DNA from 2 places in the Paenibacillus sp. RRE4 genome. Region 2 is predicted to be linked to the other one. Evidence: riboswitches for the same ligand, from Rfam matches in the RefSeq annotation. Region 2 holds a riboswitch; the other holds the start of a gene.
The links. A riboswitch is a leader RNA that binds a small molecule or an ion and turns the genes downstream of it on or off. The one in region 2 is predicted to bind cobalamin.
Positions count from the first base shown of each region.

Region 1: it holds a riboswitch for cobalamin, as region 2 does, so the genes downstream of both, cobJ (precorrin-3B C(17)-methyltransferase) here and nikB (nickel ABC transporter permease) in region 2, are expected to answer to the same signal.

Region 1 is NZ_JAUZUT010000002.1:194,526-210,126, reverse strand. Features, by position in the region: gene Q9R46_RS17980 (Ger(x)C family spore germination protein) at 1-660, shown strand, start outside; gene Q9R46_RS17975 (hypothetical protein) at 653-874, shown strand; gene Q9R46_RS17970 (GerAB/ArcD/ProY family transporter) at 931-2,211, shown strand; gene Q9R46_RS17965 (uroporphyrinogen-III synthase) at 2,343-3,173, shown strand; cobalamin riboswitch at 3,450-3,638, shown strand; gene cobJ (precorrin-3B C(17)-methyltransferase) at 3,983-5,920, shown strand; gene Q9R46_RS17955 (sirohydrochlorin chelatase) at 6,199-7,527, shown strand; gene cobK (precorrin-6A reductase) at 7,524-8,294, shown strand; gene Q9R46_RS17945 (precorrin-8X methylmutase) at 8,376-9,026, shown strand; gene Q9R46_RS17940 (cobalt-precorrin-5B (C(1))-methyltransferase) at 9,698-10,852, shown strand; gene cbiE (precorrin-6y C5,15-methyltransferase (decarboxylating) subunit CbiE) at 10,815-12,098, shown strand; gene cobI (precorrin-2 C(20)-methyltransferase) at 12,196-12,918, shown strand; gene cobM (precorrin-4 C(11)-methyltransferase) at 12,915-13,712, shown strand; gene Q9R46_RS17920 (cobalt-precorrin 5A hydrolase) at 13,705-14,793, shown strand.
Region 2 is NZ_JAUZUT010000006.1:23,255-38,855, reverse strand. Features, by position in the region: gene Q9R46_RS22495 (DUF4118 domain-containing protein) at 1-218, shown strand, start outside; gene Q9R46_RS22490 (response regulator) at 219-920, shown strand; gene melA (alpha-glucosidase/alpha-galactosidase) at 1,041-2,339, opposite strand; gene Q9R46_RS22480 (AraC family transcriptional regulator) at 2,568-3,404, shown strand; cobalamin riboswitch at 3,504-3,698, shown strand; gene nikB (nickel ABC transporter permease) at 3,895-4,833, shown strand; gene nikC (nickel transporter permease) at 4,834-5,670, shown strand; gene Q9R46_RS22465 (ABC transporter substrate-binding protein) at 5,689-7,296, shown strand; gene Q9R46_RS22460 (ABC transporter ATP-binding protein) at 7,299-8,120, shown strand; gene Q9R46_RS22455 (ABC transporter ATP-binding protein) at 8,110-8,949, shown strand; gene Q9R46_RS22450 (DUF5704 domain-containing protein) at 9,173-11,884, opposite strand; gene Q9R46_RS22445 (S-layer homology domain-containing protein) at 12,601-13,878, opposite strand; gene csaA (chaperone CsaA) at 14,144-14,473, opposite strand; gene udk (uridine kinase) at 14,611-15,243, opposite strand.

The DNA of each region.
Region 1 (15,601 bases), on a different contig from region 2:
ACATTTATAGACTCGATTCTGGATGAAGGAGTGGACCCATTTCTACCTATCGCATCCGTTTCAGACAATGTACCACAGGATTGGAAGGGCGCCGTAACCAATATCAAACTGGACGGCTTGGCTATTTTCAAAAAAGACAAGCTGGTGGGCATGATGGACAAGGCCCCTGCCGATGCTTTGATTCTTGCCATGGGTGAAGCCAATGAACCCGAGGTCATGATTAAGGCCCCGCGGGGAGAAGGGGACCTGTTCATTAAATTGAACGAGAACAATTCTTCGCTGCATCCCAAGATTGTGAATGGCAAAGTGAGTGTAACCATTCGATTGTATGCCAAAGGGGTCATTGTGGATAACGAATCCGATTACGGTGACAGGCGTGAGAAAGAAATTTTAAATTTAAATGAGGCTGTGCATCGGAAGATTAAAGAGGATATTGAGGAAGGCGTAGAGCTGGTTCAACACAAATTCAAAGCGGACATTCTTGGCATCGGTCGTTCTATCCACAGACAATTACCGAAGGAGTGGGACAAGATTAAGGATCGTTGGGAGTTTCTCTATCCGGAGGTTCAGGTAACTGTGGAACCGCATGTCATTATTGAGAATGTCGGTATTGTCAATAAACCGATTGGAGTCGTAGAGGAGGACATTATACATGATTAAACCGCTACTGTACACTTATCTGGCAATGGTAATCGGGGTGCTGATTATGGATTTCAGGCATCTGAAGCAGGCGGCACCTATCAATCGATGGTTATCTTATGTCATCATCGCGGTTGGAACAGGGATCTGGTTTTATGTTACAACGTTGAAAAAAACCGTGTTTGTATCCGTATGGATGAGTCATATTATTCAACGTCTGCTACCAATGCCTTGAGGATATGGCTTATGTCATCTTAGTATGCAAGAAACTGGTACGGAAGGAGGGACAGGATGATTCAGAAGGTAACGCACAGGCAAATGGTCTTGATGCTCATGTTGCTTAGTATTACGGGTACATTGCTGCAACCTCATACACAAGCTATTTTTTACGCAGAACAGCATGCTTATCTTTGTTACATACCGGTTGTGCTGATTATGTTTACATCGATGTGGATGCTCAGCCGTGTCCAGCGGCGTTTTCCGGATAAGGATCTGTTTGAATCGTTAATGACACGATTCCCCTTTCTCGGAAGATTGGCCGGATTGATGTACATCGCGTTTTTTTTCTTTGTATTTGCGAGAGATATTCGGTTAACAGGGGATTATGTGAGTATTACATTGCTGGAAACAACACCAATATCTATTATTGTGCTTACGTTGCTCATTATGGCTATATTTATCGTGCGGGGCGGTTTGGGTTCTCTGGTTGGCATGGTGGAGCTGTATGTGGCTCTTTTTTTGTTAAACTCCATCATTGTGCCGTTTATGCTAATTCAGCAGATCAATCTGGATAACCTGAAGCCCTATTTCGATGTTGACCTGGCGGGTGTGGGCAGGGGGAGCTGGTATCTCTTTTCGTTTTATGGAGAGATGATTGCTCTGCCCTTTGTGATGAGGGGAAGTGACTTTCGAGTGAAATCGATTTTCACTGGCAACATCGTCACGGCACTACTGATGATGCTTATTGTCATCGAAACCATTACATCCATCGGTGTACCTATTGCTTCGAGGCTGGTGTATCCATCGTATGAGCTGGCAAGACAGTTGCAGATTAGTGACTTTCTGGATCGGTTTGATCTGGCGCTTGCCGCAGCAACCTTGCCGTGTATCATAACCAAGATTGCATTTGACCTGTATTTTGTGTGCTGGGGATTAAAACGCATGATTCCCAAAGTGTCTGGTAAAGTACTAACCGGACCCATTGCGTTGCTCGGTTTTGTATGTGCGTTCTGGTTTTTCCGCAATGCGATTCAGCTGAATCGGTTCACTCGGGAATGGACATGGGTTGCGATTGTATTTGAGGTGCTGTTTCCAATCGTATTCTTTCTATTTCTTCGTCCACGGAAAAAGGAGGCTGGGCATGCCCCGAACTCTGAATCGGGAGAGAGGGCATCCAGAGGCAAACAGCAGGAAGCAGAACAGAAGCAGGAGCAGGCATCTGGTGAATCAGATCACGCTGAAGGGAAGACAGAAGGCAAGTCAGAGGAGCAGTCTGGTGATAAGTCAGCGGAAAAATCTATAAAGAAGAAAGGTAAAACATCCCATGGCGGCGGTAATCTGCAGCCTTCCTGATAAAAACCATAAAAAATCGTTATAGCTAAAGAGCTCGGAAAGCAAGCAGGCATGGTTTCCCTCCGTACAAGGAGCCTGTATACTGTAGTCAGATTGGTGAACTTTCGGCTTAATAAACGGGGGGAACATAAATGGCTCAACATTTGGCAGGGGTACGTGTGGCGTTAACCGGACCGAGAAAGTCCAAAGAGATGTCTTTATTGGTAGAGAAGATGGGAGGAATCCCGCTTGTGCGTCCTGCGCAAGGCACAGTGTTTCTGGATGACCGTAACATTCGAGATGGACTGGTTTCCTGGATCTCTGATCCGCCGGAATGGGCTATTTTGACGACGGGCATGGGGCTGGATGCTTTGTTCGACATGGCTGAGGACATGGATATAGCCGGGCAACTTCGGGATGTATTGGCTGGATCATGCATTGCGGCTCGAGGGTACAAAACAGTGAATGCACTCAAGAAACTGAAGTTGACACCACTTGTACGAGATGATGATGGTAGTACAGATGGATTGATCCGTGAATTTGGTTCACATGATCTGACAGGCAAAAAGGTGATGTTGCAGTTGCATGGGGAGACTGCCCCCAAGCTGGTTCGCTGGTTAGAAGAACAAGGGGCTATTGTGCGGCAGGTGTTGCCGTATCGTCACGTACCGCCGGAAGAGACAGAGCTGGAGCAACTGCTGAATGAAGTAATTCAGCATAAGTTAGATGCGGTGGCCTTTACAAGTGGGCCGCAGGTTCGGTTTTTGACGGAATATGCGACATCTCAAGGGAAGCTGGAGCAGATGCTAACAGCTTTCAAGGAAGGGGTAGTCCCGGCCTCTGTTGGTAGAGTTACGGCGAACGCGATGCGTGAGGAAGGTATCGAAGCGCTGGTTGTACCAGACGAAGAGAAGATGGGAGCGCTCATCGTTGAACTGGGACGTTATTTTGCCGCGAATCCGGTGGGTGTCCGCGAAGATTAATAAAGGCAGATCGTGCAGAGATATTTAGATGTTCGGAGCAAGGCCTCAATGTGAATATTGAAAGATTGCGACATAGCCGTATGTAGAATAGAAGACGCAATTTGTATACAGAGGAGTATTAAGTTTAGAAGAAATCACATCAGGTATCTGGTGGATATATAAAGGTTCTGATCCGTTTTTGCGGATCGGGATCTTTTTTCATTTTTATCCAAAATTAATGGTTAGGACAATCTTGAGAAGCGTGGACATTATTTCCTGACCGATGGTATGATGAAGACAATATGAAAGCAGCAAGGTGCTCTTGCATAAAGCAAGAGGTAACAGGGAATCGGGTGCAAGTCCCGAGCGGTCCCGCCACTGTAATGGTGAAGCGTTTTCCATGAAAGTCACTCGGTACAACGGGGAAGACAGGAAAGAAAGCTAATGATCCAGAGCCAGGAGACCTACCTTGCGTGTGTCACCAAACCCTTCGCGGAAAGGAGTGGTGTACGATAAGTTCGGGAAAGGGACAAACCGTGGGTTGTCCTGTGAGGCTCTATATGGGCTATTATGGCTGTATGCAATTCCTTATTATGGAATGTTACAGGCCAGATTTCCTGAGTGTAAGTACATGCATATCTCATCCGTGATTAGGATGGGATTTTTTTGTTTTTTTGCACAGGAATGAAGTTAAAGTTACCTGGTTGAGCAGAAGGAATGATGAGTGACAGGGAAATAAAGTGAAAGAGCCCCATCTATATCGGGGAACTTTTTAGATAAACAAGGTTGGGGCGTTAATCGTATGACAAGCGGAGTGAGGGGGAAAAGGGATGCAAAAGCAAGGCAAGTTGCTGATCATCGGTTTCGGTCCAGGTGCGATGGAGCACATAACCAAACGGGCACTGGATGCATTGCAGGAAAGCGAGGTCATCATTGGATATAACACCTATGTGGATCTGATCCGGCCTTTGTTGAATGGACAAGCCATTGTGCGTACAGGCATGACGGAGGAAGTCAGCCGGGCACAGGAAGCGGTAAGACAAGCGGAAGCAGGCCACATTGTTGCCGTAATCTCCAGTGGGGATGCCGGGGTATACGGTATGGCAGGACTTGTATATGAGGTGCTGATCGAGCAAGGCTGGAAGCCGGATACAGGCGTAGCTGTCGAGGTTATTCCTGGCGTGTCGGCTATTCAATCGTGTGCTTCCTTGCTGGGTGCGCCTGTTATGCACGATGCATGTACGATCAGCCTCAGCGATCATCTGACACCATGGGAAACCATTATTCGGCGGGTTGAGGCGGCGGCATCGGCTGATTTTGTTATTGCTCTGTATAATCCCCGCAGTGGACGGCGTACACGCCAGATTGTAGAGACGCAAGAGATGTTGCTTCGTTACCGTGATCCGAAGACACCGGTCGGCTTGGTCAAAAGTGCATATCGGGAACGTCAGGACGTGGTCATGACTACGCTGGAGGAGATGCTGAATCACGATATCGGTATGTTAACCACCGTGATTATCGGCAATTCCTCGACCATGATGTACGAAGGCCTCATGGTCACCCCGCGCGGATATCAGCGGAAATATACGCTGAACTCCGCGGAACAGCCGCTCAGGCCCCATGAGCGGCTACGCACCGAAGCCGAGCCATGGTCGCTCGGCGCGCAAGAAGCCCGCGCTGCCGCCTCCGGCGAGGCAGCGGGCAATAGCACGGCCCGCGATACGCAGGCCGTGCCGCCGGCGGAGCCAGCCCTGCGCGGCGCCAGCGCCGGAGCAGGCACGGCTCCGCAAGGGCAGCCGCCCGCAAGCGCATGGGCGGCGACCCCGCCTGCGGCAAGCCTGGCGAGCGGTGCTGGCACCGCCGTGCTTGCCGCAGAGCGGCCCGCGTCCGCGGCGGCAGAGGCCGCACCGCGCGCTGCCGCTGCGGCGCCACGCGCCGGCGCAGCCGAGCTCGCCGCGGAGGCGCTGACGCGGCTCGCGGCAGGCGGTGCGCTCGCGGGCGAAGCGGCAAGCCGCTGGCTGGACGCATCGGCGTCAGGCCCGGCAGCCGCGGGCGCGCAGGGCGCGAGCAGTTCAGCTGTGCTTGGCGCAGCCGCTGCTGTGCCCGTGCCGGGGCGCAAGGCGCCGCTCTTTGAGATCGGCGTGTCGCCCGGCGTGGGCAACAAAAAGTTCACCGCCACGCAGATGGCCCTGCTGGCGCAGTGCGCAAGCGAGGACGGCGAGCTGGAGTATACGCCGGAGCACCAGATCATTCTGAGAGTGCCGACGTTTGAACCGGATGCGCTGGTAGACGAGCTACGCGCAGCGAACTTTATCGTGGTGCCGATTGGGGACGTGATCAAGGTCAAAGCCTGTGACTTCTGCAACCTGGAGAAGGACGACGCGGTGCCGATGGCTAACCATCTGCAAGAAGTGATCGGCGGATTGTCTGCTCCGAAGGAAACGAGTGTGGCGTTAAACGGCTGCGGGATGGCTTGTTACGGAGCAGTGCTGGAGGATATCGGCATCGTGTACCGCAAGGGCGGCTACGATCTGTTCCTTGGCGGTAAAAAGTTTGGCCGCAATGCACATCCGGCTCAGCCTGTAGCAGAGGGCATTCCGGGTGATCAGATCGGCGGCATTGTGGAGCGCATTGTTGCGGAGTACAAGGAAAAGGGACATCCGAACGAGCGGTTCCACAAGTTTTTCAAACGCGTAGGTGTCATTCAAGGCTTCCGTCATGTGGATGCGCCAGTCACCGTTGAAGTGAATCCGGTTTGCGGTGACTAAGAAGTGGAATTGCATGGTATGTATGGGTCAAGCCTGAAAGTCCACTTAAGCATCAGAGGCAGGGTCATCTACGGAGAATGAGTGGTCACAACACCAAAAAATAAACGAAACACAATCCTCGGCTGAAGCCCGGCTGATATAGATAGATAAGACATGCAAAGTTGAACCCATTGCAGAATTAGAAATAGGTTATACCTTTCTTCCTTGGAGCCGAGTGGAGAGCCTTACGAATATGAGAAATCCGATCTACGGATCGGACAGAGGAGGAAATATAGAAGATGGATGCCATTTTGTTGGTGGGACACGGGAGCCGTGATCCCGAGGGGAACCGCGAGTTAAAGGAGTTTGCACGTGAGGTCGCTGAGCAGGCACCGGAGAACACACTGGTGGAAACCTGTTTTCTGGAATTAACCAGACCGAGTATTGCGGATGGAGTTACGGCTTGTGTAGATCGAGGCGCGACACGCGTCGTACTCGTACCGATTATTTTATTTGCAGCGGGACATGCCAAGATTGATATTCCGAATGCGATTGATCGTGCCAAAGCACGTTATCCGCAAGTGCAGTTTATTTATGGGCGTCCGATCGGTGTGCATGAAAAAGTCGTGCAAATTATGCAAACTCGTCTGCAAGAGGCGCAACCTGTACGTGTTGCAGCTCAAGGTGAAGGTGGAACAGATACAGCAGTTGCAGTGGCCGCTCCGCCTGCTACGGTTACTGATGAAGAGACCGCTGTACTTGTGCTTGGACGGGGAAGCAGTGACCCGGATGCCAACAGTGACTTTTTCAAAATGACCCGTATGCTGTGGGAGAAGCTACCGTACAGATGGGCGGAAAGCAGCTTTATCGGCGTAACCCAGCCTTCTTTCCCGGATGGATTGGAACGTTGCCTCTTGCTTGGTGCGAAAAAAATTGTTGTCATGCCGTATTTCCTCTTTACCGGTGTGCTGATTAAACGCATTGATGAGATGACGGCCGAATTTGCAACCGCGCATCCGGATATTCAAGTCGAAATCGGTGGTTATTTCGGTTTCCATCCGAAACTGGTCGAGCTGGTGCTGGAACGTGCGCATGAGGGGTTATACGGACGGGTTACAGCCAACTGTGACAACTGCCAATTCAGACTTGAAGCAGCCAAACATCACCACCACCATCACGACCATGACCACGGGCATGACCACGATCACGACCATGATCATCACGACCACCACGACCATGATCACCATGATCATCACGATCACGGACATGACCATGACCACGGGCACGATCACGACCATCATGATCACCACCACGATGATCATAGCCACAGTCATGGACACGACCATCAGCACGAAGGTCAGCATGTCCATAGTCATGATGATGAGCATGAACGTCATGATCATAAGCACGACGGTGGGTACTCCGAGCTGGCGGCCGTTACTCGTGAGGCGACACTTGATTTCCATCATGACCATGACGAAGAGCTACATCACTCGCATCATGAGCACGATGGACATCGGAGCAAACAGCAGCACAATTTAGCAGGAGCAGAAGGAAATGTACAGCAGCATTCATCCTCTTCTAAGGCACAAGTGGCATCAACTTCCGAGCAGGTGAAGCGTTCATGATCCTCATGTTATGCGGTACCAGTGATGCACGCGAACTTGCGATCCGAATCCAGCAACAAGGACATAACGTCCTGACCTCGGTTGTGACCGATAGCGCAGCCCAAAGTCTGACCGAAGCCGGCTTACCTGTGCGGACGGGCCGATTGACCGTAGAGGCGATGGTGCAGTTGATCCGTGAAAAAAACACCCCTGTGCTTGTAGATGCGAGTCATCCTTTTGCCGAAGAAGCCCATGCGAATGCCATGGAAGCCGCGAAACAGGCGGGCATCCCTTACATTCGTTACGAACGAACCGGGCTTGCTTATGATGACCATGAACTATTACATGTCGTGTCATCTTATGATGACGCAGCACTCAAGGCCAAAGAGCTGAAAGGCTCCGTCATGCTGACGACAGGTAGCAAAACGCTACAAATCTTCACCAAGCACCTGCTTGGTGATCCGGATATACGACTTGTTGCACGCATGCTCCCCCGTCTCGACAATATGGAGAAATGCGGTGAACTGGGCGTAGAGCAGCGCAATATTATTGCGATGCAAGGACCTTTTTCCCGAGAAATGAATGAGGCACTTTACAAGCACTATGCAACAACGGTGATGGTCACCAAGGAAAGCGGAAAAACCGGAGCCGTGGACGAGAAGATCCAGTCTGCACTGGAGCTGGGCATTCATGTTGTGCTGATCTCACGTCCAGAGGCGGAGTTTGGCACGGTGTTTGATCATTTTGACGGTGTATTGCACGAGCTGAAAGGGATTCTGGGGCAGTGATTTCCCTGATAGGCTTAATTTGAATAACGCAACTTTGAACGGCTTGATTGTGAATATCGAAAGAAGAATGGAGTGATTCGGGTGGATTTCAAAACAGAGTTTAAACCGCTGACCGTGCAACCTCAGGAAATTGAAGGTAAAAGTTTTGAGATGATTACGGAGGAACTGGGGGAGCACCCGTTTACCGATGAGCAGTATCCGGTCGTACAGCGTGTCATTCATGCTTCGGCTGATTTTGAACTGGGCCGCAGCATGGTGTTTCACCCGGATGCAATACAGGCAGGTATCGCCGCGCTACGCGCAGGCCAATCTGTTATTGCAGATGTGCAGATGATTCAGGCAGGCGTGAGCAAGGATCGTATCCGCGGTTTTGGCGGCGATGTACATGTACATATTTCCGATCCGGATGTGATGGAAGAAGCCAAACGCCTCAACACTACTCGTGCGATCATCTCGACACGCAAAGCAACCCAAATGTATGACGGGGGCATCTACGCTATCGGTAACGCGCCAACGGCGCTGCTGGAGTTAATTCGTCTTGTCAAAGAGGGCGAGGCCAAGCCGGGGCTGATCATCGGCATGCCGGTAGGTTTTGTATCCGCGGCCGAGTCCAAGGACGAGCTACGCAAGCTGGACATTCCTTTTATCACCAACATCGGTCGCAAAGGCGGCAGTACAATCGTTGTGGCAGCACTTAACGCAATCTCGTTGATGGCTGTGAAGGCAAATTAGGCCAAATAACGTTATCTGTGATCGTTAGCGCTTAGTCGTGGGTGTAACAGGTGTCAAAGTAAACGAGATCCTTAGCATGCGAGTCACCAGAGATTGGGGTTCCGCTCCAGCAACTTCTAACGATCACCAGGGAGCTTATTTAACGTAAAATCAGTCTTTTGAAATTCTAACGATCCTGAGGAACGTTATTTCGCTCAAAACCACTCGAAAGCGCTGGAAATTGCACCATTTTGGTGAAATAGCGTCTCCTGAGATCGTTAGAATTCCAGCGAGGGCAAATTAGGCCAAATAACGTTATCTGTGATCGTTAGCGCTTGGATATACTTGTAGTTGCTATTAAGTAACTGAGATGGTTAATGCGTGGGCCACCAGTGGTATGAGTTTTGTCTAGCAACTTCTAATGCTACGAATGATTATTGTACGGTCGTTAGCGTGCGGGGACGGTGAGTGCAAGTCTAGTCCAGCACCTTCTAACGCTCTCCAGTTGGTTCGTTTACATTTACTAGCGCCACAGTTGTTAAGTACAACTAAAAATCAATGAATCAACAATTCATACAAGACTAAACAACAATGAACAATCAACAATCAACATCAGCCAACAGCCAACAGCCACAGTCAACATAAGTCCAACCAACAAGCGAGCATCTAGAAAGGACGGGAGGTTCAAAGCCATGGAAAATAAACGCATGAAGAGCGGAGAAGCACCGGACCCGGATAAACCGATGCGTTCCGGCTTTACGACCGGGGCGTGTGCTACGGCGGTTGCCAAAGGCGCGACGCAGCTCCTGTTAACGGGGCATATTCCTGCACAAGCCGTGGTTTCCTTGCCCGCCGGCTTTGACCACTCGTTCGAGCTGATCGAGCAGGAGCTGATGACGGACGGTACAGCAACCTGTGCCACGATCAAGGATGCCGGGGATGACCCGGACGCCACGCATTTGGCGAAAATCATTGCCCATGTTTCCTGGCGGGACGAGCCGGGGGTAGAGCTGGATGGGGGTATCGGTGTCGGTCGCGTCACCAAACCTGGATTGCCCGTGCCCGTAGGCGAAGCAGCCATTAATCCCGTGCCGCGGCGTATGATCACCGAAGCCGTGACCCAAGTGCTGACCGAGCATGGCACCGCGAGAGGGGTGCGAGTAGTCATCAGCGTGCCGGACGGCGAAGAGATTGCGAAAAAAACGCTCAATGCGCGGCTTGGCATTCTTGGCGGCATCTCCATTTTAGGTACACGAGGTGTGGTCGTTCCGTTTTCTACTTCGGCGTACAAAGCCAGTGTAGTACAGGCCATTTCCGTCGCGCAGGCTTCCGGCTGCGAGCATATTGTGCTGACGACAGGTGGCAGCAGTGAGAAATATGCGATGAAAATGATGCCCGAACTGCCGGAAGAAGCCTTTATTCAGATGGGTGACTTTGTCGGCTTTGCGATCAAGCACGGGAAACGGCTGGGCATGAAACGCATCAGTCTGGTCGGGATGCCGGGCAAATTCGCCAAAGTGGCTCAAGGGGTCATGATGGTGCACTCCAAGAGTGCGCCGGTGGATTTTGGATTTCTTGCGTCCGTGGCTCGCGAGACCGGGGCCGGCGATGAACTGGCGCAAGCGATCGAGGAAGCCAACACGGCGACTCAGGTGGCGGATATGATGACCGAAGCGGGATATTTGCCTTATTTTGAAAAGTTATGCCTTTATGCCTGCCAGCACTGTCTGGAACATGCGGGCGGCGGCGTAACGGTGGAAGTGGTGCTGGTCACCATGAAAGGAATGGAACTGGGGAGGGCAGAAATCAGTGAACTCGAACACAACAACTGGAGCAAAGAATCGTAACATCCGCATTATTGGCGTAGGCGAAGAAGGGGCAGCCGGACTTACAGCAGAGAGCCTGAGTTTGATTCAGGAGGCTGATGTGCTGGTCGGCGGCGAGCGTCTGCTGCAATTTTTCCCGGCTTTTGCGGGAGAGAAGCTGGTGATCAAGAGCAGTTTGAGTGACCTCGTTGCGAAAATAAAAACGTTGCAGGACACGCACAACATCGTTGTGCTCGCCTCGGGGGACCCGCTGTTTTACGGCATCGCCGGGTATTTCGCGCGCAAGCTCGGCCCGGATCAGCTGGACATCCGGCCTAATCTCAGCTCGCTGCAGCTGGCATTCGCGAGGCTTGGCGAGAGCTGGCACGACGCCGTGCTCGAAAGCGTGCACGGTCGCCCGCTCAAAGGCCTCGCCCAGCGCATCGATGGCAAAGCCAAAGTGGCGCTGCTCACGGACGAGCACAACAGCCCCGCTGCGATCGGGGCGTACCTGCAACAGTTCGGCATGACCGAGTATGATGCCTACGTTGCAGAGAACCTGGGCGCGGCAGACGAGCGTGCCCGCCACTACACCCTGGACGAGCTGGCAGCGGCTGAGTGCAGCCCGCTGAACGTCGTCATTTTGTTGCGCCGCAAAGATGCACCGGCGCCGCGCAAAGGCTTCGGGTTTGCAGATGAGGAATTCCATCAGCGCAAACCCGAAAAAGGCCTCATCACCAAGCGTGAGGTCCGCGCGTTCAGCTTGTCCGAGCTGAAACTGGGCGAGGACAGCATCGTGTGGGATATCGGCGCAGGTTCGGGCTCGGTGGCGGTGGAGTGCACGCGGCTGGCGCCGCGGGGCCAGGTCTTCGCCATCGAAAAGAACGAAGGTGACCTCGTGAACATCGAGGCCAACCGTGTCAAATTCCGGACGGATTTTACCGTCCTGCATGCCAAAGCGCCAGCGGGGCTGGACGAACTGCCCGAACCGGATGCGGTGTTCATTGGCGGCAGCGGCGGCGAGCTCGCGCAGCTGATCGCCCTGTGTGCGTCCCGGCTGCGCCCCGAGGGACGCATCGTGGTGAATGCAGCGACCATCGAAACGCTGCATGACAGCATGAAGGCGATGCGCGATGCGGGCATGGACACCTCCGTGACCCTGCTGCAGACGGCGCGGAGCAAGCCGATCCTGAATATGACCCGTTTTGACGGATTGAACCCGATCTATGTGATTACAGGCCAATATATTGCAGCAGACGAAGCGGAAGCTGTGAACGGAGTAGAATAGTTTTTTTGGCAAGGAACCAAAGGGGGAGAGCAGCATTAGCACAACAACAGGAAACATCAATAGTACTGGAATTCATACGGGAAGTTCATCAGCGAGCGTGACAGGAGCCGGAGTTAACGTTGGCACACTGTATGGCGTGGGCGTTGGGCCGGGAGACCCGGAGCTGATTACGGTCAAAGCCTACCGGATGATCCGCGAGTGCCCGGTGGTCGCCTACCCGAAGAAACGCAAAGGCGGTAAATCCTACGCTCACGAGATCGTGGAATTGTACGTGAATCCAGAGGAGAAAGAGATGCTGGGGCTGATCTTTCCCATGACCAAAGACCCTGTCGTGCTGGAGCGCGAGTGGGGCAAAACCGTGGAAGCGTGCTGGGAAGCGCTGAAGCAAGGCAAGGATGTCGCTTTTGTGACGGAAGGAGATCCGAACTTATACAGTACCTTTATCCACCTTGCACGTCTCATGCGTGAACTTCATCCTGAAGTTCCGATTAGCTCGATTCCGGGCATATCCTCTGTTCTTGGTGCGGCGGCTGCACTCGATATTCATCTGGCAGATGGCGACGAGCAGGTCGGCATTATTCCGGCGACGGCGGACAAAGAAGCGATGAGGCAGGCGATTGAACATCACGATACGATTGTGTTTATTAAGGTAGCGAAGGTACTGGACCCGATGCTGGAGCTGCTGGACGAGATGGGACTTGGGGGCAAAGCGTCGGTGGTTACCAAAGTCACTTCCCCTTATGAATTGGTCTGGCGTGACGCCCGTGAACTGAAAGGGCAGGAGCTGGAATATTTAAGCCTGATGGTGGTGAGCAAATGAAGACATTAGAACCGAAAGTGTACATTGTTGGTGCTGGCCCGGGAGATCCCGAGCTGATTACGGTCAAGGGCTCGAATATTCTGAAAAATGCTGACCTCGTTTTGTACACGGATTCCCTCGTGAATGACGAACTGATTGCGACAGCCAAACCCGAAGCCGAGGTGCTGCAAAGTTCGGGCATGGATTTGGAACAGCAGGTCGAGCTGATGTGCACCGCAGTCCGGGCAGGACGAAGCGTAGCACGTGTACATACGGGTGATCCGGCGATGTACGGTGCCATTTTGGAACAAATGGTGCTGCTCAAGCAGCAGGGCGTGGAATATGAGATTATTCCGGGTGTAAGTTCCGTCTTTGCTTCGGCAGCGGCGCTGGGAGCGGAACTAACTGTACCCGAACTGACACAGACCGTTATCCTGACGCGTGCGGAAGGACGTACGCCTGTGCCTGAACGCGAGAAGCTGCGGGATTTGGCATCCCATCACTGTACGGTGGCGCTCTTTCTGAGTGCAACACTGGCAAAAAAGGTCGTCGTGGAATTCCTTGCCGCAGGCTGGAGCGAAGATACACCGGTCGCGGTAGTGCAGCGCGCAACATGGCCGGATCAGAAAATCGTGCGCACCACGCTAGCGAATCTGGCTGCTGATCTGCGTGCCGCAGGCATTACGATGCATGCGATGATTCTGGCAGGCTGGGCGCTTGACCCCGATCTGGTGAACCGGGATGCACACCGCTCGAAGCTGTACGACAAGTCCTTTACCCACGGCTATCGCAAGGGAGTGAAGTCCGGTGAGTAATCCGTTTGCTGCTGTAGCCATTACGAAGCACGGCGTGGAGATGGTGCGTAACCTAGAAGGACAGTTTCAGGGTACAGATGTCTATTATATGAGTAAATTTGCCCGTGGCGACGAGGAGCAGCTTGGATATACGTTGTTTGAAGGCTCGGTGAAGCTGATTCTGCCAGACCTGTTCAAACGTTATAACGGCATCATTCTGTTTATCTCTCTCGGTGCCGTTGTACGTATGATTGCTCCGCTACTAGTGGACAAAAAAGTCGATCCTGCCGTTCTGGTCATTGATGACCGCGGCGAGAACGTGATTAGCGTGCTGTCCGGTCACCTTGGCGGTGCCAACGAACTGACGCGTCAAGTGGCGGAAGTGCTTGGTGCGCGTGCCGTCATCACGACAGCTTCGGACGTGCAGGGCACGATTCCGGTGGATATGTTTGGTCGTGAGCTGGGCTGGATCGTGGACAGCTTTGATAAAGCAACCCCGGTAAGTGCAGCGGTGGTCAACGAAGAGCCGGTGGCATTGATTCAGGAGACAGGCGAACGCAACTGGTGGCGGTACAACAAGCCTGTACCGGATCATATCCGGGTCTTCGGTAGTATGGCCGAGACGGAATCTTTCCCGTTTAATGCGGCACTGGTGGTCAGTGACCGTTTGCTTTCGAAGGCGGAAGAGGAACGTTTTCTAACCAACGGTGTGCTGTACCGTCCGAAGAGCCTGGTGCTTGGCATGGGCTGCAATCGCGGTACCGCGATGGAGGAGTTGGAGCAGGAAGTGCTTGCCACGCTGGAAGAGCTGTCTTTGTCCGTGAAGAGCGTGCGCAACATTGCCACCATTGATCTGAAAAAAGACGAGGAAGGCCTGCTGGCTCTATGCGCCAAGTACGGCTGGGAACTCGTGACTTACACTCCGGAGGAACTGAATACGGTGCAACTTGCCAATCCGTCCGAGACGGTATTCAAATACACAGGAGCCTATGGCGTAAGTGAACCGGCGGCACTGCTTTCTTCGGGAGCAGACCACTGGCTGCTGGAAAAGAAAAAGAGCGGCAACCTGACGATCTCTGTTGCACGGGTTGCATTTGATTAAGCTGTATTTGATTTGATAAAGCCATATTTAAGCGGTTCAGAAGTATTTTGTGTGGTCAACCAGCGTTTCGTGTGATCTCGTTTAACCAACCAGCGTTCGTGTGACCAATAAGCATCTCGTTTGACCAGCCAGCTTTCGTGCGATCTACAGGCATGAACGTGTCTTTGATCGTGTGCCTCACCAATGAGCACGAATATATCTTAGGTAGCTAGCTTCTCCCGAAGCGCGGCATGTTTTAATGTGAATAATTTGAATTAGCATCGATCATCAGCGAGCGTAAGCAGTAGGCAGTAAGCAGTAGGCCACGAGCATAAACAGTTCTCCAAAATAATCAGCGTGAACGTCATCTCTAACGATCACAGATGACGCTATTTGCTCCAAAATGGGCAACTCTAAATTCTAACGATCACCACAGACGTTATTTGAGCATTTTGCAGAGGAAATGGCTGGAATTCGGGCTTTTCACCCCAAATAGCGTTCCTCAGGATCGTTAGAATTTGAAAGTGTGATTTTTTCGCGAAATAAGGTCTCTGGTGATCGTTAGAGGTGAAGCATCAAAGGAAGGGCCGGTACTTCGGTAATTGGGTACTTCTGTACTTTGAGTTGCTCTAGGTTGCTTTGAGTTGCTATGGGTTGCATCAGTTACCTCGGTTGCCATCCGTTGCATCCATTGTGGAATTATAGTTACGAGTTACGTCTACCGAGGCGAGATTACGCGGTCCATCCGAGTGGACTAAAGCTACTTTTCACCTTGATGCGTTCACATACAAAATGCAGTTGATATCACCTTATGAACATGACCGTCCCA
Region 2 (15,601 bases):
CTCGCGTATTTGATAAGTTTTATCGCTCACCCTCCACGCAGCATATTACGGGAACCGGACTGGGACTTGCGATCTGCAAAGGCATTGTGGAGGTTCACGGAGGTACAATCCAAGCTGAGGGGAATCCGGATGGAGGAACAAGAATACGTATAGAGTTGCCTGTAGGAAGGGATGAAGTACCGCTTTCCTATACAGTGCAAGGAGAGGTTGGAGATTAGATGAATGCCGCATTAGGGGCTCGCATTCTGGTGATTGATGATGAGCCACAGATTCGCAAACTGCTAAAAGTGACTCTTCAGGCTCACCAATATGATCATTATGAGTGTGCTGACGGAGAGGAGGGTATTACCCAGGCAAGTGTGGTGCATCCTGATTTGATCATTCTTGATCTAGGTTTGCCAGGCATATCTGGCATGGACGTGCTTCACCGGATAAGGGAATGGTCTCAGGTGCCGATTATTGTGCTGACGGCAAAGGATCAAGAGGCCGATAAAATTGCCGCACTGGATGCAGGCGCAGATGATTATGTGACGAAGCCGTTTGGCATGGGTGAACTGGTTGCCCGAATTCGGGTGGCACTGCGGCATGTGGCCAAAACAACGGATGAACCCATTTTACGATTTGGCTCATTGGTTATCGATTTGGCTCTCCGGCAGGTTGAACTGGATGGAGAGCAGGTCAAATTAACGCCGACCGAATATGAGATGTTAAAGGTGCTTGCCTCGAATGCAGGCAAAATTATTACCCAGCGCCAGCTTTTGCAGCAAGTATGGGGTGCGCATCATCATGAGTCAGACAGCCACTATTTGCGAGTATATGTGGGTCATCTGCGTAAAAAGCTAAAGGAAGACCCCACCCGGCCATCCTATATTCAGACGGAGCCTGGGATAGGGTATCGTTTTCTGCTGCCTGCGGAGTGATTTGAAAAAAAAGTGAAAAAAAGCACCGTCCCTTCGATTTGGAGAGGCACGGTGCTTGATTTATATATTTTGGTCATATATCTTGGTTAAAATCTTCGTTTGTATGTCTTGATGTTTATATTATGAGAATTTTGGCAACCAATCGCCGTGGGCTTCAATCAAATCGTCACACATCGCCACGATGTCGTCCATGGACAGCTCGGCAGCGGTATGCGGATCGAGCATAGCCGCGTGATAGATATGCTCTTTTTTGCCTGTAATTGCGGCTTCAATGGTGAGCAATTGGGTGTTGATATTGGTACGGTTCAACGCTGCCAGCTGTGGCGGCAGGTCACCAATATACGTTGGGCTGATGCCCGAACCATCGACCAGACAAGGAACCTCGACACAAGCTTCGCGTGGCAAGTTGGTGATGAGTCCATTGTTCATGACATTTCCGCCAATTTTATACGGACGATCTGTCTCCATCGCTTCCATAATATGCGAAGCATATTCATGGCTGCGGGTATGTTGAATATTTTCACTCGCAAACAGCTTCTCCCGCATTTCCTTCCAATCAGCAATCTGGTTTACACAGCGGCGCGGATACTCATCGAGTGGAATGTTAAAGCGTTCGATCAATTCCGGGTAGTTACGTTTGATAAAATACGGATGATACTCCGCACTATGCTCAGAAGACTCGGTAACATAATAACCGAAGCGATGCATCAGTTCATAACGTACCATATCGTCATGGGTCTCCAGTTGTTTCTGTCTCGCGAGACGTTTGATCTCAGGATACAGATCGACACCATCCTTTGTTACTTCCAGAAGCCAGGCCATGTGGTTAATCCCGGCGATTTTGGCAACGACACCCGTCTGGTCAATTCCCAGCGTATCGAACAGATGAGGTACGCAGACTTGTACGCTGTGACACAGACCGATCGTTTTAATTCCGCCATGTACGTTCATGACATTGGTGAGTACAGCCATTGGGTTGGTATAGTTCAGGAACCAGGCATCCGGGCATACTTCCTGCATATCCTTGGCAAAGTCCAGCATCACCGGAATGGTGCGCAGGTTACGGAAGATTCCCCCAATGCCGAGGGTGTCGGCAATCGTTTGACGCAAGCCGTATTTCTTCGGAATTTCGAAATCGGTAATCGTACACGGGTCATATCCACCTACCTGGATAGCATTGATGACATATTTAGCTCCGCGGAGCGCTTCTTTGCGATCATGGTATGTTTTAACGGAACAGCGGCTTCCCAGCGACTGAGCCAGGCTTTTTAACAAACGCTCCGAGTCATTTAGACGTTCGGCATCAATATCAAACAAGGCCAGTTCAAAGTCCTGCAAGGCCTCCGTCATCATCACATCACCCAATACATTTTTGACAAAAACGGTGCTGCCTGCACCGAGAAACGTAATTTTGTTCATCTTCAAGTTCATCCTTCCCGAAAAAATGTTGTACCCCAACTATAGGCCGAACAGGCCCATATCACTATGGCTCAAACCCTTTCAAATATGGCATAATCCCATTTTTGTTTTCGTTTTCAGTAAGATTTCCTCTCTTCTACCTGTTATAATTTGTTGTATGTGTTGGTAGGGGGATACAAGAGCTCGCATTAAGATATCTTTAACCTCATCGTCGAAAGGAGGGGAAACATGAGTCGGAAAGTTGAAATGAATGTCGTCTCTGCCGGCTGGACGCAGATGGAACTGGTCTTGTTATTTTATGGTTGGGAGGCATGTGATCCTGCCCACTATTGGGGGCCGGGGGTGCGTGATTCATATATCGTGCATTACGTACATGAGGGTCATGGTACGGTTTATATGGGGGATCGGGAATATCCTTTGGGCGAGGGGCAAGGATTTCTCATTTTACCCGACACGGTCATTCATTATGAAGCCGATGAAGAGGAGCCCTGGACATATTCATGGTTTGGCTTCAAAGGTGTACAGGCGAAGGCTTTTATGCAACGTGCGCAGTTAAGCGAGGAGCAACCGGTGTTTACTGCTCATGATAAGAATATGATGGCAGCGCTGTATGACGAGATGCTTCAGGCTGGAACGAGCTCTGTTGCAGGAGGGGATGTGCTACATCAAAGCCTGTTATACCGACTTATGGCAGCATTAATCGCATCCTCGCCGATCAAAGAAGAAGAAAATCCGCTTCTTTCGACGAAAGAGACTTATATTCGGCAGGCTGTGCAGTTTATGGAGAACCGGTATAGCCAGCGTACTTCCATTCTGGATATCGCACAGGCGGTCGGGCTGGATCGAACGTATTTATCGGGGTTGTTCAAAGAGCGATATGGCAAGTCGTTGCAAGCCTTTTTCCTGGAGTACCGCATGAATCGCGCTGCGGAGTTGCTTCGTAACCCGATGCTGTCTGTGAGTGAAGTGGCCCACTCCGTTGGGTACACTGACCCGTTGCTCTTTTCCAAAATGTTCAAACGTGTGACGGGGGTATCACCCAAGGGTTCGCGAGTGCGAGATTAGCCGCATTCATGATTTTAAATTTTGAAAGAAAAGTTTTGAACATTATTCCGTATGCCGCTATACTGATACAGAAGTGTAACAGATACCAACTTTTAGTGAATTGAATACGTGGAACTTGGTGCTCTACCCGCTGGGGTAGAAGCTTAAAAGGGAAGTCCGGTGTGATGCCGGCGCGGTCCCGCCACTGTAACAGAGGAGTCAGGCAGCATATCCACTGGTCTGGAGAAGACCGGGAAGGAGCTGCTATGGCAATGATACTGGAGCCAGGAGACCTGCCAGGTTGGACAAACACAGCAGTACCCTACGGGAGATAGGAAGGTGTTTAAAGAGCATGATTTTTTCTGAAAATCTGTTTATTTAAGGCGTCCTTATCCCGTGAAACGGGAAAGGGCGCTTTTTTGGCTTGAATTGGCTTTTATGGAATGGAATGGGAATGGGAATGGGAATAAAGGCGGTACACGCGCATTAAACCGGGAAGGGCGTTTTAATATTGGGCAGATATATCGTTAAACGGTTATTACAACTGGTCGCCGTTCTGTTTGGAATCACCTTCCTGACATTTCTATTAACGTATCTGTCTCCTGGAGATCCCGCCAGACTGATGCTGATGTCCACCGGAGTAACACCTTCGGATGAATTGGTCAGACAGGTGAGGTCAGAGCTTGGGCTGGACAAGCCATTTCTGGTTCGGTATGGCACATGGCTGGGACAAGTAGTCACTGGAGACTTTGGTACGTCGTATAAATATGACCGTCCGGTGCTGGATGTGTTAACGGCCCGCCTTCCAGCAACGCTCAAGTTAACCGGGAGCGCGATGTTTCTGGTGATCTTGATTTCCTTTCCGCTCGGAGTTCTTTCGGCTGTACGCCGGAATCAATGGCTGGATTATGTGATTCGCCTGTTTTCGTTTGCCGGTCTATCCATGCCAAGCTTTTGGTTGGGAATGTTGCTGATGCTGGTATTTGGTGTGCAGCTGAAGCTGCTACCCGTTATGGGCAATTCCGGCTGGAACAGCCTGATCCTGCCTGCTGTCACACTGGCTATTCCACTGATCGCTCAATATAGCCGGCAGATTCGTGCAGTCATGCTGGAGGAGATCAGCCAGAATTACGTGGTGGGAGCAAGAGCGAGAGGTGTGAAGGAATCGATAATCATTTGGCAGCATATTTTGCCGAACTCACTGCTGCCGATCGTGACCCTTCTGGGCATGACAACAGGGGCACTACTTGGCGGAGCAACGATCGTGGAAAGTTTATTTGTATGGCCGGGGGTGGGCCAGATGGCGGTGGATGCCATTTTCACTCGGGACTATCCCCTGATACAGGGGTATGTGATCTGGATGGCTATCATCTATGTCACCCTGAATCTGATCGTGGATCTCTGGACACATCTGCGTGACCCGCGCATTCAACTGGATGTGGATGTGTAGATGATGATGAAGATTCGAGCATACCTGACACAACGCCGTTTATTTATTTTTTTGCTATCCCTGACCGCGGGATGGATCGTTCTGGCTCTGATTGCGCCGCTTCTGGCACCTCACGATCCACTTGCCACGAATTTTGCCAAAGTATTGCAACCATCCAGCTCCGAGTATCCACTCGGCACGGATCAGCTTGGGCGATGTGTCCTGTCCCGACTTTTATATGGAGCACGCACCTCTCTGTTGCTCACATTTATGATGATCGGTATTGTTTTCAGCTTAGGCGTAGCGGTTGGTGTCGTTGCAGGTTTTTTGCGAGGACTGGCGGATACGATGCTGATGCGATTGTGTGATACGTTGATGGCATTTCCGGGTTTGATTTTTGCAATTGCTGTAGTAGGAATGTTAGGGCCGGGGCTATTTAACACGGTGGTCGCACTGTCAGTTGTCTGGTGGGCAAAGTATGCACGGATGGCCCGAAGCCTAGTCATTTCTCTTCAGCAAAAAGAGTTCGTCGCTGCCGCCGCGTTCAGCGGTGCGCGTAAAATCCAGATCATCAGCAGAACGATTCTGCCGAATATGTTGCCCGCTTTGATCGTCATGGCCATGATGGACGTGGGTGGCATGATGCTGTCCATCTCGGGTTTGTCCTTTCTCGGACTTGGTGCACAGCCGCCTGATCCCGAGTGGGGAGCGATGTTAAATGAAGGTAGAAGATATCTGCAGACCGCGCCTTGGCTGTTAATCTATCCGGGGCTTGCGATATTTAGCACGGTTATCATTTTTAATTTGCTGGGGGATAGTCTGCGAGATGTGCTTGATCCCAAGAAAAATACAGTGTAACTGAAGGGAATGGAAAGCATGAGCAAGGTTCAAAAAACATGGTTGCTGGCTATCATATCAATGATGACTATTCTGTTGCTCGCGGCCTGTGGTAACGATAAAAATTCAACAACTCCATCATCCGATGCTACGAGGAAAAAGACAGGTGTGGATGCGAGTGGTGCGGCAGGTGGGACTGGTGAGGGCAAGAAAACACATCTGAATGTGGCCTTGTTCTGGCTGGGGAGCAGCCTTGATCCTGCGGAGGAATGGAATGGCTGGACGCTGACGCGCGCGGCTATTGGGGAGACGCTGGTTCAGTTTGACAAGCAGATGAAGATGGTTCCCAAACTGGCGGACAAGTGGGATCGGATCGATGATACAACCTGGCATTTTCATATTCGCGACGGAGTAACGTTCCATAATGGCAATCCTGTGACTGCGGATGCGGTGAAAAAATCAATCGAACGCTCTATCTCGCTGAATGAGAGAGGTCAATCCACACTGCCAATTGCGTCAATGACTGCCAAGGGGCAGGATCTGACGATCAAAACTACGCAGCCTGATGCCTCACTGTTAGGCAATATTGCAGAGCCTCTGTTTATTATTGTGGATACAAGTGCAGACACGTCAAAATTCAAGAGTGTGCCAATCGCTACCGGTCCGTTCATGGTTACAGGATATACGCCCGACCAGGAGATTCAGGTGAAAAAGTACGATGGATACTGGGGCGGTGCGGCTGATCTGGATACGATGACACTGAAATACATCAAGGATGACAATACACGGGCGCTGGCGCTGCAATCAGGAGAAATTGATGTAGCGAGTAACGTGGGACGCAGCCAGATGCCTCTTTTTCAGGATAAAACACAATATACGATTGATGAAATTCCGAGCCTCCGTACGCAGTTTGTGTGGTTTAACACGACTCATTCACTGCTAAGTGATGTAAAGGTTCGCCGAGCGATTTCTTACGGAATTGACCGCGATATGTACGCGAATACGCTGGTGGGTGGACAAGCAGCCAAAGGTCCGTTTACCTCTGCATTGCCTTTTGGGTACGACAAAATTACCGGATATGATTACGAACCTGCGAAGGCTAAACAATTGCTGGATGAGGCCGGATATAAGGATACAGACGGAGATGGCATTCGGGAAAAGGATGGGAAGAAGCTATCGTTACAACTCATCCTTAACTCAGCTTATGAATCCGATTCCGTTGTGGCTGCTGCGATGCAATCCCAGCTTAAAGAAATTGGGGTTGGGCTGGAGCTCACCTCATATGAGGATCTCACCGACCATCAGAAGAGCGGGAATTATGATCTGGCTCTGACAAGTATTAACACAGGCATCACGGGCGATCCGCAGTATATTCTCGACTTTTATTTCAAAACAGGCGCGGAGTGGAATGTTGGCGGATACAGCAATCCGAAGCTGGACGAGCTGATTGAACGTCTTCACTCGGAGTTTGATGTGGAGAAGCGTTATGCCCTTGCGGCAGAAGCGCAGCAGATCATCCTGGATGATGCCGCTTATATGTTTTTGACATATACGCCGATTAATATCGTCAGCAAAAGTGATGTCAAGGGTGCAACGATGTACCCGATTGACTTCTATCTGCTAGACCGCAACATTAAGGTCGAGTAGTCATGACGTCCTTGCGTGGGGGAACGACATCTTTGCTTGTTGAGATGAAGAATCTGTCTGTAAGTTATAAGGAAGGGGTTCCTTCCTTGCGGGATGTATCCTTTTCGATGAAGCCAGGAGAAATCATTGGCATTGTGGGGGAAAGCGGCAGCGGGAAGTCGACCCTGATCCGGGCTGTGCTGGGCCTACTGCCTGTAGGCGGACGATACACCGGAGGAGAGATTGTCTTTCGGGAGAGGGTGTTGCTGCGTGACTCGCAACAAGATTGGCAAGGGATGCGTGGCAAGCGAATCGCGATGGTATTTCAGGATAGCGGTTCGTATCTGAATCCGATTCGTCGTATTGGAAGTCAGTATGTGGAGACCATTCGTGCCCACTTGCCCATGTCTCGCAAAGAGGCTTGGAGATTGGCCGTTCACACACTGGCCCGTATGGGACTGGATGATCCTGAGCGAGTCATGCATGTCTATGCTTCCCAGCTTAGCGGGGGGATGAAGCAACGAACCGCGATTGCGATGGCGGCTACGTTGGAGCCGGAACTGTTGCTGGCGGATGAGCCGACGAGTGCGCTGGATGTTACGACACAAAACGAAGTGATGAGCCAACTGAGCAGGCTCTGTGCGGACAAGGGAACGGGCATGATGCTCGTGACGCACAATATGGCGGTTGCGGCCCATATGGCTGACCGGATCGGTGTGATGGTAGACGGCAGGTTGGTGGAACTGGGAGATACACTGCGTGTCATATCGAATCCCACTCATGAGTATACTCGCAAGTTGCTTCAAGCTGTACCTGAGCTGGAGGGGAATGCACATGACGAATGACAGATCACCCATTCTAAAACTGAGTAACGTATGTAAAACGTATGAGTTGAAAGGGCAGCAGGCTGTTCAGGCTTTACAAAGTGTAGATCTTGCGTTATATCCCGGGGAGTGTCTGGGCATTGTCGGGCAGAGTGGAAGCGGCAAAAGCTCTCTTGCCAAATGTGTAACTCAGTTGGAACAGGTGACTTCAGGAGAGATTTGGTACCATGGGCAGCAGATTACCCGTTTGAAAGGTGAAAGGTTGCGCCAGATGCGCAAGCAGATTCAGATGGTTTTTCAGGAGCCTGCGGCGATTTTCAACCCACGCATGAAGGTGGGCATGTTTATCGGTGAGCCTCTGTTGAATTATAAAATGATGAAACGGCAGGCGGCTGCTCAGGAAACACGTAGATTGCTGGAGCGCGTTGGATTGTCGGCTTTGGATGCGGATAAGTATCCGCACGAATTAAGCGGTGGGCAACAACAGCGAGCCGTCATTGCCCGTGCGATTGGTGTACGGCCCGAGATCATTCTGTTTGACGAAGCTACCTCTGCCCTGGATGTTTCCATCCAGCAGCAGATTTTGGATCTGCTCATGGAACTGCGTACGGAGACAGGAGTTTCCTCTATATTCATATCACATGATCTTGCGGTGGTGCAGCAGGTGAGTGACCGTATCGCAGTCATGCATCAAGGGAGAGTAGTGGAGGTTGTGAACAGTGCAAGGCTGACCAGTTTGGCAAATCATTCGTATACCCGAAGTCTGATGTCCTCCGCTCTGTCGCTGAGAGAGTTGAAGGGTGAAATGCAGATGTGTGAGCGTGTAGAGGTTTCGGCTGGAAGCAGATAGTATGGGTTAACTATATGTATGTGAAAGTTATAAATCATAAGAAAAAAGGGTTATCTGCAGCGAATTCATTTGATAGATGAATTCATTTGAGATAGCCCTTTTGTTGTTTTGATATTTCTAATTATTACGGATGAGCATAGTTCCTTGATCTGGTGGAGGTGCTTCATAATCCTTATTCTCTAATCCCGAATCCTAATCCTAATCCTAATCTTAACTCTAATCCTCAGTGAGGCACCTGAGACTGAAAGTCATTTCGGCTGGACTGGTCCGCGTAATAAAAGAGAACATCACCATCCTTCAATGGCCATTTACTACTGTTGTTGTTGTTGTTAGTGCTATTAGGGGAGCGGTTGTAGCCCTCTAACTGCCACTGATTCATAAGTGGAGCATGGATATATTGCAGATGCGGTGCCTGTGTATTGCCGTTACGTAGACTCTCGATATCAAAGTTGACGACGATGTACCCATTTTTCAAAAAGATATCGGATTGTTCATCCAGCATATTCTGTTTGGCAAGGGGTTCAAGGTTCGTACCTTTGGGAACGGCGTACACATCAGCCGGCAGACTGTATTCCCCGTACCAACGCTGGATTGCGGCGTTTGCTCGGTCCACGTTAACGCTGGAAGGAATGTTTATTTTAGGTCCAATAAGTGTACGAATCGGCGCCGTCAGAATCATCCAGTCATAACGGCCTGTCCAGGTCTTTTGGTGTGAAGTCTGGTTGGCGACTTTGACCATGTGTTCTGCCAATGTGAGACGGTTGCGTTCGTCTGGTGAAAATTCATACGTATATTGGTAACGTGCCGCGTCGCTCAATTCTGTGCCGGGCACATTACGTAGTCGTGAGTTCAACACAACAAATCGTTTCTCCATATCCTGAGCTGAACCAATTCGGATAAGACGTTCCTGCCCCCGATGGTAGTATAGATCAACATCCTGACGGGAAGAACCGTCCTTGCTTATAAAAGAGAATGTGGGTGTTATTCGAATGCCATCCTGTTTTCCAAACATAGTACCCTTTGTCTTTAGATCGAACTTGAAGTGATAACCTGTTTTCACAGCAACGTTTCGAAATCCCTGAACCGGATGACTGCCAGGTCTAATCGGCAATACAAATGGAGCGAGGTTTCCTCGGGGGTCACCATCGATACCGCGTAAACCGCTCCAGTAGCTATGGCCTGTAGGTTCCGGGCTACCTGGTCGTTTGCGGAATACACTCTCCCAGTTATAGTCGGATACATCCGTCACATGAAAGTCATACAGCCTGCCGATTACGTCTACAGGTATTTTGTCACTTGCAACATGATGGGTTAGATCGGTGTTGGCATCGGGCTGCTCTGTGAAGTTTGCCGGTGAATTCTCGGCGATGTTCCGAAATTCAATGGTATACTTCCCCTCGTCCACCCATACTGGCAGATAAAATGTTGTATCGATTTGGTTGACCGGAATGTTGACCCATGTATGGCTTGGGATGAACTGTGTTCGATCTGCTGTATAGACATCAAACGAGAACAACACCTGTTTGATGCGAAAATATTTGGCATAGTCCCGATTGCCGTATCCGGGATAACTGGACGCATCCAAGTGCTGCCCGGATGTAGGGATCCGCACAATGAAGGGACGCTCCAGAATGAGCGCAGCACGGGTAGGATCAGGTATTGTTTTCTGATTATGCGGCTGATCGTCCGACACCCATGCGTAGTTTACGACGGGGGTATGCACCGTAACGGTGTTTATTCCATTAATCGGAAGTATCTTGTGGGCTCCGCCGTTCACGTTACCCGGTAGTAGATCATAATAGATTTGGCCAGAACTTTCCGTGTTGGCTTTGTTAAGCAGGGAACTGCTAATCCTGTGGTTGGGAGTGTACAAAACATCCCGTCCGATTGTTGTTGGTGAAGGAATATTGGTTGGCTGCGGCCCATCCTTGGTTGCTTCGGTATCATTCATGATTACTGCATTGTTGAATTTCACCAAATCATTTTTTACGGTGCTTTGTGGTGTGTTAGTTTCTGCCATTCCCTTTAATAGGGCTGTGTCATCTGGCACATCCGGGGGTGCATTCAAGCCACCTGTTCGTTTGGATGGAGTGTACGAGATGGAGGACGTTTGTCCTGGCCTTACATGGCGTTCAACGGCAGAATCATTGCTAGACTCAAGTGTCGGTGGAACATAACCGGCAGGATTCATCGTAATCGTTTCGGCAGGCAATGCATAATTTTTCATCGTTGCTTTGACGAGCTTGTACACTTCAAGATTGCTAATCATCCAGTAGGAATAGTCTCGTGTAATTTGGAAGTTGTACGGTTTAGGAACGGTATCGCTTTTAGGTATAGGTGTACCATCCCTACATCCGTCGTCATTACAGACCTGCGGTCCAGGTACGGTCCATTCTCTATCATAGGAGATGGTGATATTACAATCATATATCACTTTGCCGCTCATTTTGGTCCAGGCTTGCTTGAATAGATAACTGTCCGCGAAGGCGTTAGTGTAAAGAGACTCGGAAGTAGGAATTCCTTTCAATACATCGAATGTTTCATTATCTCTGTTATCTGAATTTATTATACCTGTAGCGTTGGGATCAAGGTCACTCATATTCATCGTTGTACCTGGAGATGGTGATCCAATCGTAGGCGTACAGCCACCACCGCCTCCGCTATCTCCACCGCCGGTATTCCCGCCTCCGTCGTCACCACCACCACCGGTTCCCTGTTCAACACCAATGGTTGTTCGGGTCGTTAATTGAAATCCGTCTTTTTCCCATAAAACCGTGATGGATGTAGTACCCCTGCTAATCGCTTGTACCAGTCCGGAGTTACTTACCGTTGCAACCGAGGGATTGGAGGACTCCCACGTGGTCGTTCCTCCGCTGCCTGTGTTTACATTGGTTTCTGCACCAAAGTTGCCATCCCCTGTTTTGGTTTTAACCATCGCATTGAGCTGTTTGGTTTGATTTAACCGGATTTGCCCTCCAGGGGAGAGGTTGATTTCTTTGGTGGTTTCGGCGACAGCCCGCCAATATATATCGGTATTAAATACATAGTCAGCGGAGTACTTGGGTGGATTATATGGCCTATATTCTATTGGTTCAATTACTCCTCCGATTTGAGTGGTGAATTTAACCCTTTTACCAGTAAAGGAATCTACACTTACTAAAATAGGCCTTCCAGGACGATAATGAGCTATATTATCCATGTAGATTGGCTTTAAAGAAAGCTCGGTGAGCTCATTGCTGGGATGTTGATTACCCAAACTGTCTTTATACAAAGAAGGTTGATAACTAGGATCTTCTAAAGAAAGGTCAACACACACCAGGGATGAAACAGGTTTGTTAGTAGATCTGTTATTAGATAATTGTTGACCATTACATTCTCCCTCGACCATCCATTTTAAACTATCCAATTGGTAAATAAACACTCCGATATTTGTTGTGCCTGTTCCCTCTACAGGAGTCAATTTCTTCTGTGATTTGGCGGGTATTGAAGGCTCAAAGTACGTGGCCTCCAATATAGGTTTAGTACCTGGACCCCCACCTGCAAAAACAAAATGAAAAGGGTAGAATAGAATGCAGACCGTTATCAAAGAGATGAGAAACCTTCTAAAGATTGAATTGCTATGTATATCCAATAATAATCATCCTTTTAGATTTAATTTGGCACTATGTAAAAAGTGGTGCCATCTTTGAGAGTAAGATGGACCTCTGGATTTAACGTTTTGTCAAAGTGTAATAAGCCCTCTCCCCAATAAATTGGATTTTTTACATTGAAAATACCTTTAGAGCTAAGCAGATTGTTCATATGTGGTACCGCGTATTCTCTAAATGCTTTGCTATTAGGTGAGGTTAATGGATTTATCGTTGGGGAATTAAAAAGACTTCCAGCTTGTAAACGACTCATAGAGTCAATGATGTTAAAATCATATTCCGTGAAAGAGTAATATGCGCCACGAAGAAGTTTATCCTTTTCGTCAACAAATACTGGGTAATAGATACTTCGTTCGGTTTCTTTCACATAGGGATTAATTACAACCCAATTCTTTAGCTTGGCTGAAGCATATTTAGTTACAGTATTCAATTCTTTATTACGAATTTTTGAGAAGTCATCCGTTACCTTGCTATAGTCATATGAGTCTGGATATCTGTTTTCAGGGAAAACTTGATACCTCGGTGCAATCACACTCAAATTGGTGCCTGTCAATCCCACCTGCCGCAGCTCATTCAGCCCTTGAAGATCGGCAGGTTTGGTTTTGGCCACGGACGCGTAACGACTGAGCAACACGGCGACTTCTGCCCGAGTTGTGGTGCGGTTTACGCCAAATGTTTTATCATTCGCAACGCTCATCAGCCCTGTTCCGAGGGCAACAGCGACAGCATTTTTTTGCGAGTCTGCCAGCTTGCCAGTAAAATATTCCTTCGCGGGAATGACGGTGTTCGTCACATCCGAGAGAGCCTGTCCATAGTCTGAATCCACTACACTCAATCCTTGTGTTAACCACTCCGCCATCTCGCCCCGCTTAAGTGCAGCTTGAGCATCCAGTTTGTCCTTATAGCTGGAAGGATGGATAAATCCTTTGGCAATCGAGGTAGAGACACCATTTTTAGCCCACTCCGGTACATCTGTAAAATGATTCGGTTCAGCAGTCGGCAGCTCCGGCTGATCATTCAAACGTGCTAAAATACTGGCCATTTCAGCTTTGGTCACGGGTGAACCTGGTTTAAACGTTCCGTCTGCATATCCCTTGAAATAGCCTTTCTCTACTGCGGAATGGATGGCTGAGGATGCCCAGTGGGATGCGGGTACATCTTTAAATGAGCTGGCGGCTTGCGCTGCTTCCGCCTTAATAGTGCCGCCCATTCCCGCAAAACTCCCAAATCCCCCTACGAATAATGCTAATGCTGTTACGCTGGAAATGATCTGTTTTCTCATGAATCTAACTCCTCTCGACCGATTGATATAGGTTTGTATGTACTTATTAGGAATTTAGATGCTAAATTTGTAATAATAATCAATATTCTACCATGTATATCCTCCCATAAACACAAAAAAAGGCCACGAATCCGCAGATTCATAGCCTTATGCTTTAAGGTCTCTCGAACATATGTAATTCATTTCAGTTATTGCTCAATACATAGAGAATACTTCATTTTCCAACATTTGAAAACCCCATATGCATCGAATTTTAAAAATAAAGTCAGGCAATCGGTGTTCCATTCGGTAACGGATGATCTGGAGAGAGCAGAACGACATCACCTTCTCCGGGAACACCGCCCAGAACAAGAACCTCAGACACGAAACCGGCAATCCGCCGCGGTGGGAAATTCACGACAGCCACGACCTGTTTGCCAATCATCATCTCCGGCGTGTAACGGTGGGTAATCTGGGCACTTGAATTTTTTAAACCGAGTGGCCCAAAATCTACTTTCATCTTAATCGCAGGAACACGAGCCTTCAGAAAAGGTTCAGCCTCCACCACGGTACCTACTCGAATATCATGTTGCATGAACTCTTCAAAAGTAGCCATAGATAAACTCCTCTCAACAAACGATGTCATATAGTATAGATGATATATCCATCCCGGAAAACAAAAAATCCAGATTACGCTGTATCGTAACCTGGATTAATTCCTGAAAAACTCCTGTTATCGTTAGGCAACAGTGATTAAGATCTGTTCCAGTTTTCTCCCGTGAGATATTTCTCGGTAAGAATGGACAGCATCTGAATCCCTACTTCATTATGTCCGCCCTCAGGGATGATGATATCGGCATACTTTTTAGATGGCTCGATAAACGCATCATGCATCGGTTTGACCGTTTCGAGGTACTGTTTGTACACGGATTGAATCGAGCGTCCACGCTCCTCCATGTCACGCAGTACTCTGCGCAGAATACGTACATCGGAATCCGTATCTACAAATACCTTGATGTCCAGCAGTGTACGAAGATGCTCATCAATCAGCACATGTAACCCTTCGACAATGATGATGTGGTTCGGCGCAAGCTCAATCGTTTCGCCTGCGGCGCGGTTATCTATGGTGAAGTCATACACGGGAGCATACGCTGGCTGGCCCTTTTTTAACAGGGTAAGATGTTCGATCAACAGATCGTTATCAAAAGCAAACGGGTGATCATAATTCGTCAGTCTGCGTTGCTCAGGTGTGAGGTCCGACTGGTCTTTGTAATAATTGTCTTGGGATATGAATGTAACTTTGGCTGATCCCAGACGTTCAATAACGGAGCGGGCTACCGTTGTTTTGCCGGAGCCGGTTCCTCCGGCGATACCAATAATGAGCATGGTTGTTCCATAAACCTCCCTAAAGTGGCAGCATGATCAATCGATAAAGAGTGCCCAAAATATTTTATTTTTAAGCGCGATCTGCATGTCTGTCTGCGAATACACAATTCCTTCATTGTATCACAGCTCGCAGACTTTTTCATCTTAAGGAACAGACCATGTTTTGCCTTCAAGTAAGGAAGCTTATTTTCTCTATTAAAGGCTTCACAACCAGGTATTTCATGTCCGTAATACAATCTACATAGAAACCAGGCCCTGATTTTCCTGATATTAACCGATTGACTTTTCGAAGGATGCGCCTATAATAAAGGTATATTGTTAACACGGACTGTTACTGGGGAAACCAGGCATGACCGAA